Linked DNA regions of Vreelandella piezotolerans. The protein of the gene in region 2 interacts with the protein of the main gene of each other region in a pairwise test. Links are inferred from orthologs where the notes say so. Each region holds a gene or a part of one and is shown on either strand. Other genes may lie near its edges.

The links.
Region 1: the proteins of GYM47_RS10620 (region 2) and mtgA interact in binary tests that used the Escherichia coli proteins (3 or more experiments, as listed by UniProt). The link is inferred for Vreelandella piezotolerans from one-to-one orthologs.

Annotation. Positions count from the first base shown.
Region 1 is NZ_CP048602.1:2,884,641-2,900,050, reverse strand. Bases 1-2,786 are described here. They hold mtgA (monofunctional biosynthetic peptidoglycan transglycosylase), read left to right. Parts: upstream 1-928; coding sequence 929-1,645; downstream 1,646-2,786. Other genes in these bases: GYM47_RS13255 (DMT family transporter), read right to left, coding at 2,496-2,786; GYM47_RS13260 (EAL domain-containing protein), read right to left, coding at 1,688-2,455; fghA (S-formylglutathione hydrolase), read left to right, coding at 64-918. Outside these bases: more of GYM47_RS13255, read right to left, coding at 2,787-3,419; GYM47_RS13250 (DUF4168 domain-containing protein), read left to right, coding at 3,566-3,955; GYM47_RS13245 (DUF294 nucleotidyltransferase-like domain-containing protein), read left to right, coding at 4,233-6,143; GYM47_RS13240 (3'-5' exonuclease), read left to right, coding at 6,145-6,870; GYM47_RS13235 (BCCT family transporter), read right to left, coding at 6,949-8,589; GYM47_RS13230 (glycine betaine ABC transporter substrate-binding protein), read right to left, coding at 8,821-9,693; GYM47_RS13225 (ABC transporter permease), read right to left, coding at 9,855-10,691; GYM47_RS13220 (quaternary amine ABC transporter ATP-binding protein), read right to left, coding at 10,691-11,893; GYM47_RS13215 (hypothetical protein), read left to right, coding at 12,291-12,707; GYM47_RS13210 (hypothetical protein), read left to right, coding at 12,937-13,155; GYM47_RS13205 (sigma-54-dependent transcriptional regulator), read right to left, coding at 13,195-14,598; GYM47_RS13200 (sensor histidine kinase), read right to left, coding at 14,610-15,410. UniProt on the Escherichia coli protein: Peptidoglycan polymerase that catalyzes glycan chain elongation from lipid-linked precursors. May play a role in peptidoglycan assembly during cell division in collaboration with other cell division proteins.
Region 2 is NZ_CP048602.1:2,307,630-2,312,296, reverse strand. What follows is about bases 1-2,927. They hold GYM47_RS10620 (peptidoglycan D,D-transpeptidase FtsI family protein), read left to right. Parts: upstream 1-574; coding sequence 575-2,281; downstream 2,282-2,927. Other genes in these bases: GYM47_RS10615 (UDP-N-acetylmuramoyl-L-alanyl-D-glutamate--2,6-diaminopimelate ligase), read left to right, coding at 2,298-2,927; ftsL (cell division protein FtsL), read left to right, coding at 243-578; rsmH (16S rRNA (cytosine(1402)-N(4))-methyltransferase RsmH), read left to right, coding at 1-240. In the rest of the region: more of GYM47_RS10615, read left to right, coding at 2,928-3,788; GYM47_RS10610 (UDP-N-acetylmuramoyl-tripeptide--D-alanyl-D-alanine ligase), read left to right, coding at 3,785-4,667. UniProt on the Escherichia coli protein: Essential cell division protein that catalyzes cross-linking of the peptidoglycan cell wall at the division septum. Required for localization of FtsN.

The DNA.
Region 1 (15,410 bases), 590 kb from region 2 along the record:
CCGGGTAAACGAACGCGGTAGGGGCGACCCTCCGCGTTTTCATCTTCTCGAGGAGCCTGCCCCATGAGCATGAGTGAAACCTTAGAACTGGTGTCGGCCAACCGCAGCTGCGGCGGCTGGCACAAGCGCTACCGCCACTACTCCCGGGCGCTTGACTGCGACATGGTCTTCGCCGTTTACCTGCCGCCGCAAGCGGAAAACGAGCGGGTGCCGCTGTTGTGGTGGCTGTCCGGGCTGACCTGTAATGACGAAAACTTCATGCAGAAGGCGGGCGCCCACCGGATTGCTGCTGAGCTTGGGGTGGCGATCGTCTGCCCCGATACCAGCCCGCGCGGTACCGATCTGCCCGGCGAGCATGACAGCTACGATCTCGGCTCTGGGGCCGGTTTCTACGTCAATGCCACCCAAGCGCCGTGGAAGCCGCATTACCGGATGTACGACTATGTGATCGAGGAGCTACCGTCGGTCGTGCGCCAGCACTTTCCCGTCAATGGTCGTGAATCGATCAGCGGTCACTCCATGGGCGGGCACGGCGCGCTGATCCTTGCGCTGCGCCATCCCGGTCGGTTCCGTTCGGTCTCGGCCTTCGCGCCGATCGTCAATCCAATGAACTGCCCTTGGGGCCAAAAAGCCTTTACAAGCTACTTGGGCGACGACCAGTCGCGCTGGCGTCAATACGATGCCTGTGAGCTAGTGGCCAACGGTGCGTCTCGCCAGCGGCTGTTCATCGACCAGGGCGAGGCGGACCAGTTCTTGGAAGAGCAGCTCATGCCTGAGCGCCTGGAAGCCGTCTGTGAAGAGCACGATCACCCGCTGACATTGCGTCGCCAGCCGGGCTATGACCATAGCTACTTCTTCATCGCCTCGTTCATCGAGGACCATTTGCGCTATCATGCGGAACACCTCATGAAACGCTAAGGATTCCGAGATGCTCGATCGCGCGCTGCGCCGTTTTCTTCGTCTGCTATGGCGGCTTGTCTGGCGTGGTGCGCTGGGGTTCGTGGTGCTCTCCGTGGCGTTGGTGCTGCTATTTCGTTTCGTACCGCCGCCTGGCTCCATGGTGATGGTCGAGCGTAAAGTGCAGAGCTGGATCAACAGTGAGCCCATCGACATTCAGCGTCAGTGGCGTAGTTGGGAGCAACTGTCTAGCAATGCCAAACTGGCGGTGATCTCCGCAGAGGATCAGCGGTTCCCCCAGCATCGCGGGTTCGATTTCGTCGAAATGCGTCGCGCCTGGGAAGCAAGTCGAGACGGTGAGCGGCTGCGCGGCGCCAGTACCCTGAGCCAGCAGACTGCCAAAAACGTGTTTCTATGGACCGGGCGTAGCTGGGTGCGTAAAGGGCTAGAAGCGTGGTTCACTCTGTTGATCGAAACGCTCTGGGGGAAACAGCGAATTCTAGAGGTGTATCTCAACGTCGCCGAGTGGGATACCGGCGTGTTCGGTTTGGAAGCGGCGGCCAATCACTACTTCGGTGCTTCAGGCAGCGCGTTGACCGAGCGTCAGGCTAGTTTGTTGGCCGCCATACTACCCAGCCCACGCACTCGCAGCGCTTCCCGGCCCGACGCCCAGGTCGAGCGTCGCAGCCAATGGATTCGTCAGCAGATGCGCAATTTAGGCGGCACGGCCTACTTGGAGCGGCTATGAGCGTAGAGGCAATGAGGTGGGCGTTTGACTGAGCCGCTTGGCTCAGTCGTATCGCACGGGTGCCACGGTAGGCAGTTCGCCGATCTGAGGGCGCGCAAAGTAGTAACCTTGCTGCACGGAAATGCCTAGCGCCAGCAGGCAGCGGGACTCTTCTCGGGTTTCGACCCCTTCGGCGACGAGCTGTGTGCCTAGGGTGCGTGCCAATGACACCATGCTCTTGAGAATGGCCTGACGACGCACGTTGCTATCGCAGCCCATGACCAGCTCGCGGTCGATTTTGAGGGTGTCGGGGCGAAGGTCGGTCAACAAATCCAAGTTGGCGTAGCCATTGCCGAAGTCATCTAGCGAGGTGGTAAACCCCATCCGTCGATAGCTATCGATAATATTACGCATATGCGCTCTGTCGACGACACGCTCAGTTTCGGTGATTTCGAAGTTAAGCCGCTCGGTGGGCCAGCCCACGCGGCGTGACGTGTCTAGCGTGGACTGAATGCACGCCTCCGGTTCGTACACGGCATTCGGTAAAAAATTGATCGACAGCCGCTCGGTCATGCCCAGTTCGCTGGCAAGCTCGATGGCCTTTACGCGACAGGCTTGGTCGAAGCGATACATCAGCTCATCGGTCACTTGATTCAGGATCGAAAAGGCCGATTCGCCGTTAACTCCGCGCACCAATGCTTCGTAATACACCACTCGTCGTTGGGAAACATCGACAATGGGTTGAAAGGCCATCGTAAACGCAAAGGGAACTGGGGTGTCGCATCGGTTGCAAACGCCGTCGACCCTGGCGCAGTGAGGTTGTGCAGTCATTTTTTCCAAGCCCTGGAAGATTCGTTTTTTTCGTATCGAATTATGTCGTCGAGGGGCGTACCACCATGACCACACCGATAATGGCAATGACCATGCCTGCCAATCCCAGCAGCGGCAAACGCTCATCGAATAGCCACCACGCCTGAAGCGCCGTGACTGGAGGCACCAGATAAAAGAGACTCGCTACACGAGAAGCCTCCCCCTTCTTTATCAAGGCCATCAATAGCAGGATAGCGGCAATTGAGAGAATCAGCACGAGCCAGCCAAGCGTGAGTATGAACGTTGAGCTCCACTCCACCTCGCGGCTTTCGAACAGTAGGGCGCCAATGCCCAACAGTCCACCTGCCGCCATGTACTGGATCGCTGCGCCCGACAGCAGTGGCATGCTGGTGCAGTAGCGCTTTTGGTATAGGGTGCCAAGCGAGATACCCACTAGGGCGGCCATCACGCTCACCAACGCACCCATCCCGAAGCCGCTAAAGAGCGTGCTGCCGAGCTCCAGCTTACTGCCCAGTACCAAGCTGATGCCGACCAATCCCAACAACAGGCCTAACCACTGCCGTCTGGTCAACCGCTCGCCGAGCAGCGGTCCTGCGCAGGCGGCGGTGAGGAGTGGCTGCAGGCCGACCAAGAGCGCAGCCAGACCTGCAGGCATGCCCAAATAGATACCGTAAAATACACCGCCTAAGTAGGTGCCATGGACCAGCAAACCCGATACCGCAATATGTTTCCATAACGTAGGTGATGAAGGCCAAGAAATACGCATTACCCATATCAAGGGAGTCAGTAGCAGTAGGGTGAGTACGAAACGGATGAACAAAAAGGTGAAGGGTTCGGCGTAGGGGAGGCCAAATTTTGCGCCAATAAAGCCAGTACTCCACAACAGAACGAACAGGCCTGGCATGGCAGTCAAACCAAGGGAGGCAGCGTCCTTATCTGTTAACTTTCTGAAATTAATAGACATAATCTTCCTGGAGTAGCATGATTCGTGAGTTGGGTGACTTACGCTTTGTTCTTTTTGTTACTGAGTTTTACATAAAAGATTGAACCAGCGCCCAAACGACGCGTCACACTGGGCACATTCATAACGCGCCAATGAGGTTTCTTACCATGCAACGTATGACTGCTTTGTTCTCTGCTGCACTTCTTGCGACGGGTCTGATGGCGGGCACCGCTCACGCCCAACAAGCCGACGGTCAAGCGCAGGACCCAATGGCTACTCAACAAGCCCCGACTCAGGATTTTTCTGATCAGCAGCTACAGCAGTTCGCCGATGCTTCTCAAGAAATCGCCGTGATCTCGCAAGAGTACACACAGCGTCTGCAGGAAGCAGAAGACGAAGCCGCACAACAGGAAGTACGCGCTGAAGCTAACGACCGCATGATCGAAGTCGTCGAAGATAGCGGCTTGGATGTCGATACGTTCAACGCAATTGGTCAGTCCATCCAGCAAGATCCAGAAATGATGCAGCGCGTTCAGGAAATGGCTAGCCAGTCGTAAAGGCCATGAATTGAATGTTATACCCAAGGCTATGTGGATAGTGCCAGATTTTCCTTAAAGTGCGAAGTAACTGTCACGCCGCAAGCCGACCAAAGCCCAACGTACATGCGTTGGGCTTTTTTTGTGCGGGTCATTGAGTCCGGCACTTTCGTTTCACCTCAAAGGGTTGTCCAAGGTGCATGTTCACGACACACTGAGACCAGGACGGCCTATTGTCGTCCCATGATGCATCAAAGCACCGTCCGTTCAACAGAGTCAGCGCCCAGCAGGAGAGCGTATGGACGTCGAGTTATTAGAAATACGCCAGCACATGGGGCAGTTTCCCCCGTTTGATGGCTTATCGGATGAACTGCTGGATGCGATTGCCGAGCAGGTAGAGGTAAGCTACTTCAAAACGGGCAGCGATATTCTGGCGCTCAACGATACCCTCGACGAGCTTTGCTACATCCGCAGCGGCGCGGTCGAGGTGTATCGTCGCCAAGGAGAGCTCTACAACCGCTTGGGCGAGGGCGATATTTTTGGTCACTTCAGCCTGCTGCGAAATCACAAGGTTCGCTTTCCTGCCAAAGCCATTGAAGACACGCTGATTTACTTTATTCCCGACGCGGTATTTCAGCGCCTATGTGAAGAGGACGATGACTTTGCCGACTTCGTCGAACTCGAGCGCCCACGCTTAGAGACTGCCGCAGAGCAGCAGAAGAAGTCGAACGACATGATGGTGACGCGTATTCGCAAACTGGTCACCCGCTATCCGGTCATGGTGGAGGCGACGACGAGTGTCCAGCAGGCGGCTAGGCAAATTATCGATGCCCAGGCGTCTGCGGTGTTGGTCATCAAAGAGGGGAGCGATAACCCTCGCTATAGCTTTCAGGATAGCGAAGGCCAAATTTGGCAGATGTGCGGTATTCTCACCGATAGCGATTTCCGCACGCGGGTCGTGGCCGAGGGGCTATCGCCCAGCACCCCTGTGGGAGAGGTCATCTCCGAGCGGCTGATTACCGTCCAGTCCGATGCATCCGTGTATGAAGCGATGCTGACCATGCTGCGTAGCAACGTCCATCACCTCCCGGTACTCTACCGCCAGCGCCCGGTGGGTGTGGTGCACCTATCCGATATCATTCGCTACGAAACGCACAGCGGACTCTACCTGGTGAGCAATATCTTCAACCAGTCCAGTGCACAAGGGCTTGCCAAACTGGCGCCCGACGTTCGAGCAGCGTTCGTACGCATGGTGCAGGAGGGCGCAAACTCGCAAATGGTGGGCAGCGCGCTCTCTACCATCGGCCGCAGCTTCACCCGCCGACTGCTGGAGTTGGCAGAAGATACGTTGGGTCCGCCGCCGGTACCCTACTGCTTCATGGTCAATGGCTCCATGGCGCGTAACGAGCAGAGCATCGTCACGGATCAGGATAACGCGCTGATTCTCTCCGATGACTTCGTTGCCGAAGAGCATGATGAGTACTTCCATGCGTTGGCCGCGTTCGTCAGCGACGGCCTTGCCGCCTGTGGCTATACGTACTGCAAAGGGGATGTCATGGCGACCAACCGGCAGTGGCGTCAGCCGTTGGCGGTATGGAAGCGCTACTTCCAGGACTGGATGGCGAACCCAACGCCCGAGAAGCTGCTGCACAGCTCGATCTTTTTCGATCTCGATAGTGTTTACGGGGAGGACCTGTTCGTTGAAACGCTGCAGGATTTAATTGCCCAAACGGCTCCCAAATCACCGCTGTTCCTGGCGGCCATGGCGCGTAATGCGCTCAATCGCACCCCACCTTTGGGCTTTTTCCGCACTATCGTCATGGAAAAAGATGGCAAGCACAACAACTCCATCAACCTCAAGCGACGCGGCACGGCGCCGATGGTAGATTTGATTCGTGTGCATGCCTTGGCCTGTGGTTCTAAAGCGCAAAGCTCCTTTCAACGGTTGGACGACATCAGCAAAACCCAGCTGCTAGCCACCGGGGTGAGTGACAAACTCAGCTATGCGCTCGAGTTCTTGTGCATGTCGCGGATCCGTCACCAAATGATCGACCTGCAGGAGGAGCGTGAGCCGGACAATAATATCGAGCCGGAGAACGTAGAAGACAGCGAACGGCACACCCTAAAGGATGCTTTTCAGGTGTTGAGCAATGCTCAGAAATTTTTGAAGTTCCGCTACCCCGTTCCCACCCAACGGCAGAGGCGCTGATATGCACGGTATTCGTCCGCGCCAAAAGGTCACTCAAGCCGATTGGAAGGGCTATATGGCCGCTCGGGCCGAGCGGGCCAAAGATGACACCTTGATACGCTTTTTCGATACGCCGATGCCTGATTCCGAGACGCCGCTGTCCGAGGTGCCGCTCGTCGCGCTGGATATGGAAACCACCGGACTCGATGAGCGACGCCATGCGATCGTCAGTATTGGCGTCGTGCCGTTTACGTTAGGGCGTATATCCATGGCTCAGCGCCGTTACTGGGTAGTGAAACCGCCCCGTCCGTTAGATGAGGACTCGATAGCGTATCACCACATCACGCACTCGGAGATTGCCGATGCGCCAGACTTGGATAGCGTGCTAGACGAGCTGTTGACGGTGTTGGCCGGGCGGGTCGTGGTGGTTCACTTTCGTAATATCGAGCGACCTTTTCTCGATGCGGCGGTGAAGGCGCGCCGTGGTGAGGGAGTGTTGTTTCCCATGATCGATACCATGTCGCTGGAAGCGCGGTTGCATCGACAAACACTGTGGGCCCGCTTTCGCCGCTGGCTGGGTCGTCCGCCGGTATCGATTCGCCTCAACGCCAGCCGCGAGCGCTACGGCTTACCCGTTTACCAAGGCCACCATGCGCTCATTGATGCTCTGGCCACTGCCGAGCTTTTGCAGGCGCAAATCGCCAATCGCTATAGCCCTGAGACGCCTTTAAAAGCGCTGTGGTGTTAGCGCTCGCACCTTCTTTGCATAATAAAACGGGCAGCCCTTGGGCTGCCCGTTGACGTCTTGCCGAGTTGAAGCTGCTACTTACACTGCTTTGGGTTCGCTCATCAAGCCTTTGATGATGGCGTAGCAGGCCACCAGTAGAATGATGGTGAACGGGAACCCGGTCGACACGGCCATGGTTTGCAGCGCGGTCAAACCGCCCCCCAGCAGCAGTGCAATGGCAATCGCGCCTTCGATGATCGCCCAGAACACACGCTGCGGTTTCGGTGCATCGACCTTGCCACCTGCGGTAATGGAATCGATGACCAGCGAGCCAGAATCCGACGAGGTCACGAAGAACACGATGACCAGCACGATGGCGATGAACGAGGTGATCTGTGACAGCGGCAGTTGCTCGAGCATGATGAACAGCTGCAGATCCACGCCTGCGTCGCGCACGGCCTCGATGCCTTGGCTGACGTACTGATCGATGGCGGTGCCACCGAAGGTCGTCATCCACAGTACCGAAACGACGGACGGCACGATCAGCACGGAGACCAGGAACTCACGTACGGTACGGCCGCGGGATACCCGCGCAATGAACATGCCGACGTACGGAGACCAGGAGATCCACCATGCCCAGTAGAAGGCCGTCCAGCCTTGGCTAAAGTTCGCGTCTTCACGGCCAAAGGGGTTCGACAGCGCCGGAAGATGAACCACGTAGCTCAATAGGTTCTCGAAAAAGCCGGTCGCGATCAGCAGCGTCGGGCCGACACCGATCACGAAGAACAGCAGCGCGGCAGCCATGGCGATGTTGATTTTCGACAGCAGCTGTACGCCCTTGTCGACACCGGCAACGATCGAGCCAATCGCTATCATCGTGATACCGATGATGAGCAGAATCATCGTGATATCACTTTCCGGCGCGCCAAACAGATAGGTCAAGCCAGCAGCGGCCTGGGTAGCGCCCAGCCCCAGTGACGTGGCCAGACCAAACAGTGTGGCAAACACTGCCAGAATGTCGATCAAGTGGCCCGGCCAACCCCAAACGCGTTCACCCAGTAGCGGGTAGAACACCGAGCGCATGGAGAGCGGCAAGCCTTTGTTGAACGAGAATAGCGCCAATGACAGAGCCACCACGGCATAAATCGCCCACGGATGCAGACCCCAGTGGAAGATCGTTGCCGCCATGCCCAGCGCCGCTGCGCCTGCCGTATCGCCCTCAGCGCCAGCCAGCGGTGCCCAGTCGCCACCATCCAAAGAGGTGCCGAAGTGGGTCAGCGGCTCATTGACGCCAAAGAACATTAGCCCAATGCCCATACCGGCGGCGAACAGCATCGAAAACCAGCCGGCATAGGTAAAGTCCGGCTTGGCATCTGCCCCGCCAATGCGGATTTTACCCAGGGGAGAGACGATCAAACCCAGGCAAAGAATGACGAAGATATTGGCGGCCAAAATGAAGAACCAAGCCAGATTGCCGGTCAGGAAGCCAAAAACGGCGTCGTAGATCGGCGAAATCGTATCTTGCAGTGCCAAGGTGAGTATGACGAACAGCAGCACCACGAGTGACGAAATGGTGAATACCTTGCCGTGTAGGTCAAGGTTGAAGCCCATTGCACTCGTCGTAATGTTGTCTTGGCCGATCACGTAATCGGTATCGATCAGGTTAGCCGGGCCATCAGGGGCGGGGATGCCTTCTGATACCGGCTCATCAGCGGGACGCTTAGAGTCAGGATTATCCACGGGAGCCTCTCCATGTCGGACAGAAACCGCCAAACGCACCTGGATGGACCAGCAGTTACCTTCTGGCCAATCACAAATGCATTAGCAGGCGTGTATTACATCAGTAACAGTAGCAAACGTTGCTTAATCTTTGTTCAACGCGCGGGCACGTTAGCACGAAAAAACGTCACATTTACAACGACGACAGAGGGCCGAAGCCCTCTGTCATTTAACGCTCGGGGCAGAGTATGACTAGCCGTTGAGCCACTGCTCGACCACGTCTTGGTTCTCTTCTACCCACTGCTTGGCATTTTCGTAGGGGTCGCTGCCATCTTCTTGGTTCATCAGCATCACCTCGCCCATCTGCTCGGGCGTCCACTCGAAGGCATCCAGAATGGCGTAGGCTTCTGGCATGTCTTCTTCCAGACCGCTACGTACGACGGTATGGATCTGCTCGGCACCGCCGTAGACGTTTTCTGGGTCTTCGAGGTATTTCAGATCGAACCGAGCAAACATCCAATGCGGCGTCCAGCCAGTGACGACCACATCCTCTTCGTTTTGGATGGCGCTGGCCAAAGCAGCCGTCATGGTGGCACCGCTGCCGCTGCGCAGGTTCAGCCCGAGGTCATAGGTATCCACGACCTCTTCGGTGAGTGCCATCAGGCCAGCACCGGGGTCAATACCGATGATCTCGCCGTTGAAGCTGTCGGCGTTGTCGTTCAGATCGGCGATGGAGTCCACGTCGGTGTACTCAGGTACGACCAAGCCGAGTTTGGTGCCATCCAGATTGGGGCCTAAGTCTTCGGTATTGTCACCGACACGCTCCATGTAGTCTGCGTGGGTCGTCGGCAGCCAGGCGGCGACGATGGCATCGGCATCACCCGTGGAGAGGGCTTGGAACATGGCCGCTGCGGACAGCGAGGTCAGTTCCACCTCGAACCCTGCCTGCTCGAGAACCGCAGCAATGACGTTAGTGGAAGCGACTTCAGAGGACCACTCGACATAGGCCAAGTTGACCGTGCCTTGATCTTGGGCGTGGGCCAGGCTGCCAGCGGCTAGCCCGGTACCCGCGACCAGGGCCAAAGAGGCGAGACGGATGCGGTGATTCAACGTACGCGTTTTCATTCACTTGCTCCCTGTTGATGGGCAGTGGCACTTGCCACTGCGGTATGAAGAGGTCGTTCTTTGCTTACTTCAAGGTCTTGACCTTAATGATCGCTTGAATCGATCAGCATGGTCATTCATGACCGGTGGTTCAAGCATGCCAATCAACGCAGCGCTCAATGCTAAGGCGAGCGGCGCGATTTGCGCAGCGACTGCGTCAGACGGTCCAGCAGCATGGCTAGAATGACCACGGCAATCCCGGCCTCGAAGCCATCCCCTGGACGCAAGCGCTGGATGGCACGCCAGACTTCGCTACCCAAACCATCGGCGCCAATCATGGCGGCAATGACCACCATCGACAGGGCCAGCATGATGGTTTGGTTGATGCCCGCCATCACCGTGGGCAGCGACAGCGGCAACTGCACTTTGAACAGTTTTTGGCCTCGCGTGGCACCGTAGGCGTCGGCAGCTTCGATGAGTTCGGTCGGCACTTGGCGGATGCCTAGTGTAGTAAAGCGAATGGCGGGCGGCATGGAGAAGATGACCGTGGCAAAAATCGCCGACACCGAGCCAATGCCGAAAAACGGGATGGCAGGGATCAGGTACACGAACGCGGGCATGGTCTGCATGAAGTCCAGCACGGGCATGATCAGCCGGTAGAGTCGCTCGGAAAGCGCCGCGGCGATGCCTACGGGCAGCGCGATGACCACCGCCACTAGTGTGGCAATCACCACCAGCGTCAGCGTTTCGATCATCGGGTTCCAAAGCCCTAGGTTCCAGATCAACGCAAGCCCAGCCGTGGCGCCAATCGCCAAGCGCATGCTGGCCAGTTTCCAGCACAGCAGGGCAATGATCGCCAGCAACGCCCACTCGGGCAACCACATCAGGCTATCGTTCAAACTATTGATGCCGGTTTGCGTAATACGCGAAATGCCGCGCGTCACGGCGGAGTATTCGCTGGTCAGCCATGTCAGGCCGGATTCAATCCAACTACCTAAAGGAATGCGTGTTATCTCCATTACTGTTCTCCTGCTCGTGCCAGTTCATCCAGGACTGCGCCTTTTACCACGACGCCCAATAGGCGCTGCTGCTCATCGACCACGGCAATGGGGTAGCTCTTCTCGCTGAACATGGCGAAGAGGTGCTGCAGCGGCTCGTCTGGCGGCACTTTGCGGAAATCTTGGGTCAGGTAATCGGTGATGGTGTCGGCTTTCTCCTCGATGGCACGGCTAGCAGCGTCGGCCTCCAGCAAGCCCAATAGCTGGCGGTCACGGTCGGTCACATAGATGGAGTCGATGCTGTGATCACGCATGCGGTGCAGTGCCGTACGCGGGCCGTCGCTGTCGCGGGCGGTGGTGCGCACCGGGCGCATGGCGCTTTCGGCGGTCAAGATACGAGAACGATCGACCCCTTCGATGAAGCGGCGCACGTAATCATCGGCAGGCTTGGTCAAAATCTCCTCGGGCGTACCGATCTGCACCACCTCGCCATCTTTCAGCAGCACGATGCGGTCGCCGATATTGAGCGCCTCATCCAAGTCGTGAGTAATGAAGACGGTAGTCTTCTGCATTTTGGTTTGCAGCTGCAGAAGCTCTTGCTGCATGTCCTTGCGGATGAGCGGATCAAGGGCTGAGAAGGCCTCGTCCATGAGCAGTACGCTGGCATCGTTGGCCAGTGCGCGGGCAAGTCCTACACGCTGCTGCATACCGCCCGATAGCTGGTTGGGGTAGGCATCTTCCCAGCCTTCCAAGCCCACCTGCTTGAGCGCGTTGTGGGCGATCGACTGCCGCTCGGACTTCTCTACCCCGCGAATCTCCAAACCAAATTCGGCGTTCTGTTGTACCGTCCGGTGAGGGAAAAGCGCGAAGTTTTGAAACACCATCGAGAAATGACGGCGGCGGCACTCCAGCAGCGCTTTCTCACCCAACGTGGGGATGTTCTCTCCGTCGATGATGATCTCGCCTTCGGTCGTATCGATCAGGCGATTCAAGCAGCGAATCAGCGTGGATTTACCCGAGCCAGACAGGCCCATGATGACCAGTAGTTCACCTTCGTAGACGTCGAAGGAGATATCGGAAAGGCCGAGGGTTTGGCCAGTTTTTTCGAGAATCTCAGGGCGTTTGAGGCCCTGGTCGCGTAACTCGAGAGCTTTTTTGGGCTGTTTACCAAAGACCTTGCTCAAGCCGCGTACCTGAATTTTGACAGGGCGTGTCTCGTCCATCAGCGGTGCCTTTTGATTGAATGAGCAGCCTTGTGTCGTTACTCAACGCGCTTACCTGCGGCCTAGACGTGCTTCCTGCAAGCAGCGACACAAAACGGTTCATAAGTAGGAGTTAAGATTATATTTAACAAGTTATTACAAATTATTATACATAAGTGAGCAGGATGTGCCACAACGCTCCTGCTCACCCCGGCAATTTACGCCACATGTGCCATTTTGAACCCCCACCCATGACCCTGTCGTGACAGCGAATGGTGGCTACGATTTTTTAATAAGTTGCTGTTTTTTAAAACATAAATTTATTTTTTTTCAATGTTGGCACGAAGTGTGAAATTATCTTTCTAGAAAAGCTTGGCAAGTGACGCAAGCACGTTAGTCGAAAAAGGAGGCAATCTTTATGGATAAACAAGTGAGCCAATCGCGCAAGCGTCCACGTGTGCTGACACTGTGCATGTTAGCCGCAACCGTTAGCACCTTGGCCCTGGCGGGGTGTGGCAACGGCGAAGAGGAAATGCCCCCGGCGCAGCAACCTGACACCATGGAGCAGGACGCGACGACCACGACGGCTCCGGCTTCCGGTAACGAGCCTACCATGGCAGACGAGCCGATGAATGAAGACCCGGGCTTAGGCGAAGATCCCGCGGCGACGCAAGAGCCAATGCCGGGTGAGAATACGCAAACGGGCGCTGTCAATGATCCTGAAGAGAACCCTGGTTTCGGTGAAGGTACCGATCCCATGCCCGGTGCAAGCGATACCACTACCGACGACGTTAACAGTACCGATGATGAAGACGACATGACTAACGGCCAATAGCCGTCAACGCTCCCTACGATGGTAAGCCGACCCAGCTGTCTGTTCCCTGCGGCTGCTCCACACGGTTTATCATCCTTTCGCCCCCGCGCCCGCGGGGGCTTTTTTTGCTTGTTTAAAGCGTATGACGGTGAGTTTGGGCGGTTGCAAGTTACCCGTCAGCCGCTAAGGTTAGGGGGAGCAGACGCTGCTTTGGCGGCTGCTAGCCCATGAACAAGGAAGGAGAATGGACATGATGTCACGATTACGCAATGCGCGTGGGACGGCGCTACTGTTGAGCGCACTGCTCATGGCGGGCGTGCTGACAGGCTGCGGTGATTCCGAAGCACCGACCACCGATTCGGAAGTACCGACCGACGAACCTCAAGAGCCCATGGATACCGGCCCCATGGCGAATGATGGGCAAGCGACACGTGAGTCGCCCGGCGATGGCGTGAGTGACCCGGAGTAAGCATGAAAAAGCCGGTCGGCGAGTGCGACCGGCTTGGTCTTACTCCTCGCTATCTTCCAAACGCCGGTAAAGAGTGCGGCGGGCGATGCCTAGTACTTCGGCCGTCCGACGTTTATTTCCTCCTGTCGCTTCCAACACTTTGCGAATATAGCGCTTTTCCACCTCTTCCAAACTTGGCCAGCGGGCTGGCGCGGGTGCCGGAATTTGCGTGCCTGGTAGTACCTCCCCGCTTAGCGTGGGCGTCGTGTCGGTACTGCTCTTTTGCTGGCCGGACTGTTCGCGCAGGCGCTCGGGGAGATCCTGATGCTGTAGCACGCCTGCTTCGCTGAGCGTGACCGCGCGCATGATCGCGTTCTCCAACTCGCGCACGTTGCCGGGATAGGAGTAGTTCAACAGGCTATTGAGGGCCTCTGGCTCGATCTGCTCGATCTGTTTCCCTTGGGTGTCGGCATGTTTGTCGATCAAGGCGAACACCAAGTGCTCGATGTCCGTGCCGCGCTCACGTAGCGGTGGAATGCGTAGCGAGAAGGTTTCCAGGCGGTAAAACAGGTCGCTACGGAAGTTCTCCTGCTCGATCTCTTTCTCCAGGTGGCGGTGCGTAGCGGCAATGATGCGCACATCCACCGGTTCCTCCCGCTCACCGCCCACGGGGCGTACGGTTTTCTCTTGCAGGGCGCGCAGCAGCTTGGCCTGCAGATTGATCGGCATTTCACCAATCTCATCGAGGAATAGGCTACCGCCTTGGGCACTTTGGAAAAGCCCTTTTCTGGCCTCGTTTGCGCCCGTGAAAGCGCCTTTTACGTGGCCGAAGAATTCGCTCTCCATCAGATCGGCAGGAATACTGGCGCAGTTCACGGGCACGAAGGGCGCGTCGTGACGGCTACTTTCCTGGTGGATCGCCCGGGCCAGCAGCTCTTTGCCGGTGCCGCTTTCACCCAGAATCAAAATGGGCGCATCGCTTTTCGCCAACCGAGAGGCATCGTGAAACAGCGACTGCATGGCCGGACTTTTACCCACGATGCCGTGGAAATGGCTGAGCTCCGTATCATGAGACAGCGACAAGCGCTGACGCTCCAGTACGCGAAAAACGGCGTCACGAATGGCATCCAAATCGAGCGGTTTGGTCAAAAAGTCATCGGCACCTAGCTTGAGGGCTTCTACCGCCTGATCGATGGTGCCAAAGGCGGTAATCACGATGATGCCTAGCTCGCTGCCGCTCTGGCGGAGCTGTTGAAGTAACTGAATGCCGGTCATGCCCGGTAGCCGTACATCGGTGATCATCATCGCCACCGGCGTATGGCTCAGTAGGGCAATGGCTTCTTCTGCGCTGGGGACACCCAGTGTGTCGTAGCCCGCGTCGTTGAGCTCCTCCTCTAGCAACTCACGGATAGCGGCGTCATCTTCCACCACCAATAACGGTAAAAGGTGTTCCTGATGGGTCACAAACGTCGTCCTCAAGCGGATGCGGTTTCACTAAGGGGCAGCGTAATTTCAAAGCCAGCGCCGCCAAGTGCGCTGTCAAATACGCCAATCGTCCCGCCGTGGTCGTTGATAATGCGGTGCACCATCGATAATCCCAAGCCGCTGCCTTGACCCACCGGCTTGGTGGTGAAAAAAGGATCGAACACTTGGTGATGGTGCGATGCAGGTATGCCGGGCCCGTCGTCTTCAACCCAAAGGGTCAACTCTTCACTGTGTGCCTGCGCGCGCACACGAATGTGGCTGACCTGGGGAGCTTGGGCGGCATTGCGTAATAAATTGGTCAACACCTGAACGATTTGCTGACCATTGACCAATAAATGGGGTGTCGGAGTGGGAAGATCAATATCCAAGTGGATATTTCGTGGTTCCAGCTCCTCTTCGACCAGCTCGCTGGCGCTGATGATAAGCTGATCGAGCGCTTGGTGTCCTTTCTCTACGTTATGTTGTCGGCCAAGCTCCATCAATTGACGGACGATATCGACGATACGTTCCACTTCGCCACGTATCCTGCCCAGCCGTGCCCGCTCATCGTCGCCAATCGTATCGCGGCGTGCCAGTCGTTGGGCTTGACCGTTGATGACCGTCAACGGGGCACCGATCTCGTGGGCGACCCCGGCGGCGAGCACGCCCAGCTCGGCCAGCTTTTTGGATTTGCGCAGGCGTTTTTCCAGCTCGATTTCACGGCGCTGGCGGGCATCGATGTCGCGATCTTTTTCGGCCATGGCATCCAGCATGCCATTCAGGCCAGAGGCTAAGCGGCGATACTCCGTGGG
Region 2 (4,667 bases):
CCCGGTGGTCATTTGGTGGTGATCAGCTTCCATTCGTTGGAAGACCGTCGTGTGAAGCGTTTTATTCGACATCACGTGCGTGGAGATACCCATCTACCCCGAGGGGTTCCCATCCGTGACGATCAGTTGAACCGCCGTCTGGAAGCGCTGGGTAAAGGCAGTCGTCCAAGTGACGAGGAAGTCGATGCCAACCCCCGCGCGCGAAGTGCCGTCATGCGGGCGGCGCGTAAGCGAGGCTAATCATGAGTATGGAGCGGTTAGGGCTCTGGGCTTCCACGCTAAGGGCAGAGTGGCCATTCAAACTACGTCTTCGTTGGTGGCCCATGACGATGATCGGGCTGTTTATGGCCTGTTTGCTGACCGGTTTGGCCGTGGTCACGACGACTCACATGACGCGCACGCAGTTTGCCGAGTTGCAGCGGTTGGAGCAGGAAAAGAATCAGTTGCAAACCGAGTGGGGGCAGTTATTGCTGGAGGAGGGGGCCTGGTCAACGCCGGCCCGCATTGAACAAATTGCCACGGAACGGCTAGAGATGCGCATTCCTGACGTAAACGATGTCGAGGTGATTCGGCCATGAGGCGTGAAGGTCGGGGAGGGACGTCCCGCCAATATCCCATCGCGCCGCCGCTTGCCGGTGGGCGCTTTTTCTTCATCTTATTGGCCATTGGCTTGGCATCGGCGATTCTGATTGGACGGATTACGCTGCTTCAGGTCATCGACCGCCCCTTCTTGCAGAGCCAGGGTGATGCCCGCACGCTGCGCCACGAAACCATTCCCGCCCACCGCGGGATGATCACTGATCGTAACGGGGAGCCGCTGGCGATTTCGACGCCGGTCGTGACGCTTTGGGCGAACCCTCAAGAGTTGCCTACAGACGCCATCCAGCGTGTCATGCTGGCGCAGGCGCTGGGGATGTCACTGGATGACTTCGAGTCCCGAGTGGCGCGCTACAGTAGCCGCGAATTCATGTATTTGCGCCGACAGATGACCCCAGACGCTGCGCAGCGCATCCTCGATCTGCGCACGCCGGGTGTCTATCCCCAGCGTGAATACAAGCGCTACTACCCGGCTGGAGAGGTGGCGGCCCAAATACTCGGCGTCACCAACGTAGACGACGTCGGTCAGGAGGGCTTAGAGCTCGCTTATCAGCCCTACCTAGCGGGTCACCCGGGGCAGCGTCGCGTCATCAAAGACCGGCGCGGCCGCTTGGTGCGAGAGTTGGGTGTGATTCGTGAAGCGCAGCCGGGTGGAGAATTAACCCTGGCGATCGATCAACGTATTCAGTACATGGCCTATCGGGAGCTGCGTGCCGCCGTTGCCGAGCACCAAGCAGACGGTGGCGTGCTTGTGATGATGGATGCCCGTACCGGTGAAGTACTGGCGATGGCCAACTTTCCCTCTTATAACCCCAACAATCGCGCCGGGTTAGACCCTCGCGGCTTACGCAATCAAGCGCTGGTCGATGTGTTTGAACCGGGATCGGTGATGAAGCCGCTTGCTATGGCCGCTGTGCTGGAAAGCGGCATCGTTGGGCGCGATGCGGTCGTAGATACCTCGCCGGGGTGGATGCGGCTCGACCAGTTCACGATTCGCGATTTCCGTAACTATGGCGAATTGGATCTGGCGGGTATTCTCGAAAAGTCCTCGAATATTGGTATGTCACGTTTGGCGCTTCAGCTCAGCGATACGGCCATCTGGGAAAAATACAACCAACTGGGCCTAGGTCAAAGCCCAGGTACAGGGTTTCCTGGAGAGTCTACGGGAACGTTACCGGCGCGGATTCAGTGGTCACGCAGCGAGCGAGCCGCGCTCTCTTATGGGTATGGGCTCTCGGTGACGGCGGTCCAATTGGCCAGTGCCTACACGGCGTTAGCCAATGACGGTCAGCGTCTACCTCCTTCGTTGTTGAGGTTGTCAGAGCCCCCGCCAGGTATTCCTGCCATCGAGCCTAGCGTTGCCAACGACCTACTCGATATCTTGGAGACGTCGGTGGGCGCTTACACCGGCGGTCGACGAGCTCGGGTAGAGGGGTATCGCGTGGGCGGTAAAACCGGCACCGTGCGTAAAACGGGGCAGCAAGGGTATGCCACCGATGCGTATCGCAGCGTGTTTGCTGGCATTGCTCCGATTTCGGACCCGCGTATCGTGACGGTGGTCATGATCGATCACCCTAAAGCGGGCGAGTTCTATGGTGGCGCCGTAGCCGCTCCGGTGTTTTCGAGTGTCACCGGCAACGCTCTGCGGCTGTTGGATGTGCCGCCGGATTACGAGGTCGATTAGTGTTTAAGGAGATGGCATGACTCTATGCCCAGACCAGTTACGGAAAGCGTTACGCTTGGTATGGCCGAGCGCCGAACTGCCAGCGCTGCCTGACCTACCTCAGCAGCTTCATCTGATCACCGATTCTCGCAAGCTCCAGGCAGGCGATGTGTTCGTTGCCGTGCCCGGCAGCCAGAGTGATGGCCGAGCGTATATCGAACAAGCGTTGGCAAGTGGAGCCGCCCTCGTGCTGGCGCATACCAAAGAGAGTGACGTGAGCCTGGACGAACGCGTGCTGTTTTTGCCGCATTTGTCGCTGCGTCTGGGGGAGCTGGGTCGGGCGTTGTTTGACGTGCCGAGTGGGCTTGAGATCATTGCAGTCACGGGAACCAACGGCAAGAGCTCGGTGACCCACTACATTGCCGAGCTCAGCGAACGCTTGGGGACACCTGCCGGTGTGATTGGGACCTTGGGCGTAGGACGACCGGGTCAGCTGTTAGAAAGCGGGTTGACGACGCCTGGTCCCCTTGCCCTGCAATCGACGCTGGGTGAGTTGGCGCGCCAGGGCGTCAAGCGGGTTGCGCTGGAGGCCTCTTCCCACGCGCTGGATCAGCAGCGCTTGGACGCGGTGGATGTGAACGTCGGGGTATTTACCAATCTGACCCGGGATCATTTGGATTATCACGGCAGTATGGCCGCTTACGCAGCGGCAAAGGCAAAACTCTTCCGTCGAGCCGAGTTGACATTGGCCGTTGTGAACGGTGACGACCCCTTGGCTCGCTTGATGCTGGCCGGGTGTGACCAGCGCGTGCGCGTGTTGGCGACTGGCAGCGATGACGCCGTCACGCTACGGGTGTTGGATTGGCAGCCGCATGCCCTTGGACAGCAGGCGCTGATTGCGACCCCGGAAGGTGAGAAAGCGCTGCAGCTAGGTCTCATGGGGCGGTTCAATCTGGACAACGTGTTGCTGGCTATCGCCGTGCTGTATGGATTGGGCGAGTCATTGGAGTCGCTGTTCGCGGCAGCGGCTAGCCTTTCCCCAGTGCCGGGACGTATGGCGTGCTTCGGTGGTGATCGTGCACCCAGCGTGGTAGTAGATTACGCCCACACGCCAGATGCGCTACAGAGTGCGCTAGGCGCGCTGCGCGCCCATCTGGGTAGCCGGGGCAAGTTGTGGTGTGTGTTTGGCTGTGGGGGAGAGCGCGATACGGGAAAGCGCGCCGAAATGGCCAGCGTCGCTGAGCAGCTAGCCGACCACATCGTGGTGACCGATGATAACCCTCGCGGGGAGTCGGCGGCGCGTATTCGTGAGCAAATTCTCACTGGCTTTACCGAACGTGCGACGGTCGACGAGGTCGGTGATCGTGGCCAAGCTATTCTCCACGCGGTACATCAGGCCTCGCCGGAAGATGTGGTTCTCGTGGCAGGTAAAGGTCACGAAGCCTATCAAGAGATCGATGGCGTGCGTCATGCGTTTCAAGATGACGAGCAGGTTCGAGATGCATTAGCGACTCGAGGTGTCGTCTGATGTGGACGTTAACAGAAGTGGCCGCTGCACTGGGTGTCGGCGTGTCGCCCATCAACGGCGCTCAATGGGTGTCGTCTGTCGTGACCGACACGCGGAAAATCATTCCTGGATGCCTGTTTGTCGCGTTAAAAGGACCGCGTTTCGATGGCCACGCGTTCGTCGAGCAAGCAAGGGAGCAGGGGGCTGTCGCCGCGTTGGTGGAGCGTCCGGTGGAAAGCGCTCTGCCGCAGTTGGTGTGTTCGGATACGCGGCTTGGGCTGGGGTTGTTGGCCAAGGCTTGGCGTCGTCGGTTCGACCTCCCGCTCATCGCCGTCACCGGTAATAGCGGTAAGACCACGGTAAAAGAGATCACCGCTGCCTTGCTGTCACCGCTCGGTGACGTACTAGCGACCTCGGGCAATTTGAATAACGATATCGGTGCGCCGCTGACGCTGTTGCGTTTATCTCACGAGCATCAAGCGGGCGTGATCGAGCTGGGGGCTAATCATCTGGGCGAGATCGCTTGGACGAGCCAGCTCACCGCACCGCAAGTAGCGATCATAACCAACGTGACCGGGGCGCATGTTGGCGAATTTGGCGGCATGGGGCAGATTGCTCAGGCAAAAAGTGAGATCTTATCTGGGCTTGGGTCCGATGGCACGGCCGTCATCAACCGAGACGATCGCTACCACGATTTTTGGTCAGCTTGTGCCGCCCCTAGGCGTTGTGTCAGCTACGGCTTACATGAGGATGCCGACGTTCACGCCCAGGCACTTTCCTGCGACCCTCAGGGGCGGTATGCTTTCACGCTTGTTGCGCACGGCCAGCGCCTCGGTGACGTCAATCTGCCACTGATTGGGAAGCATAACGTCAGCAACGCACTCGCTGCATCGGCAGCGG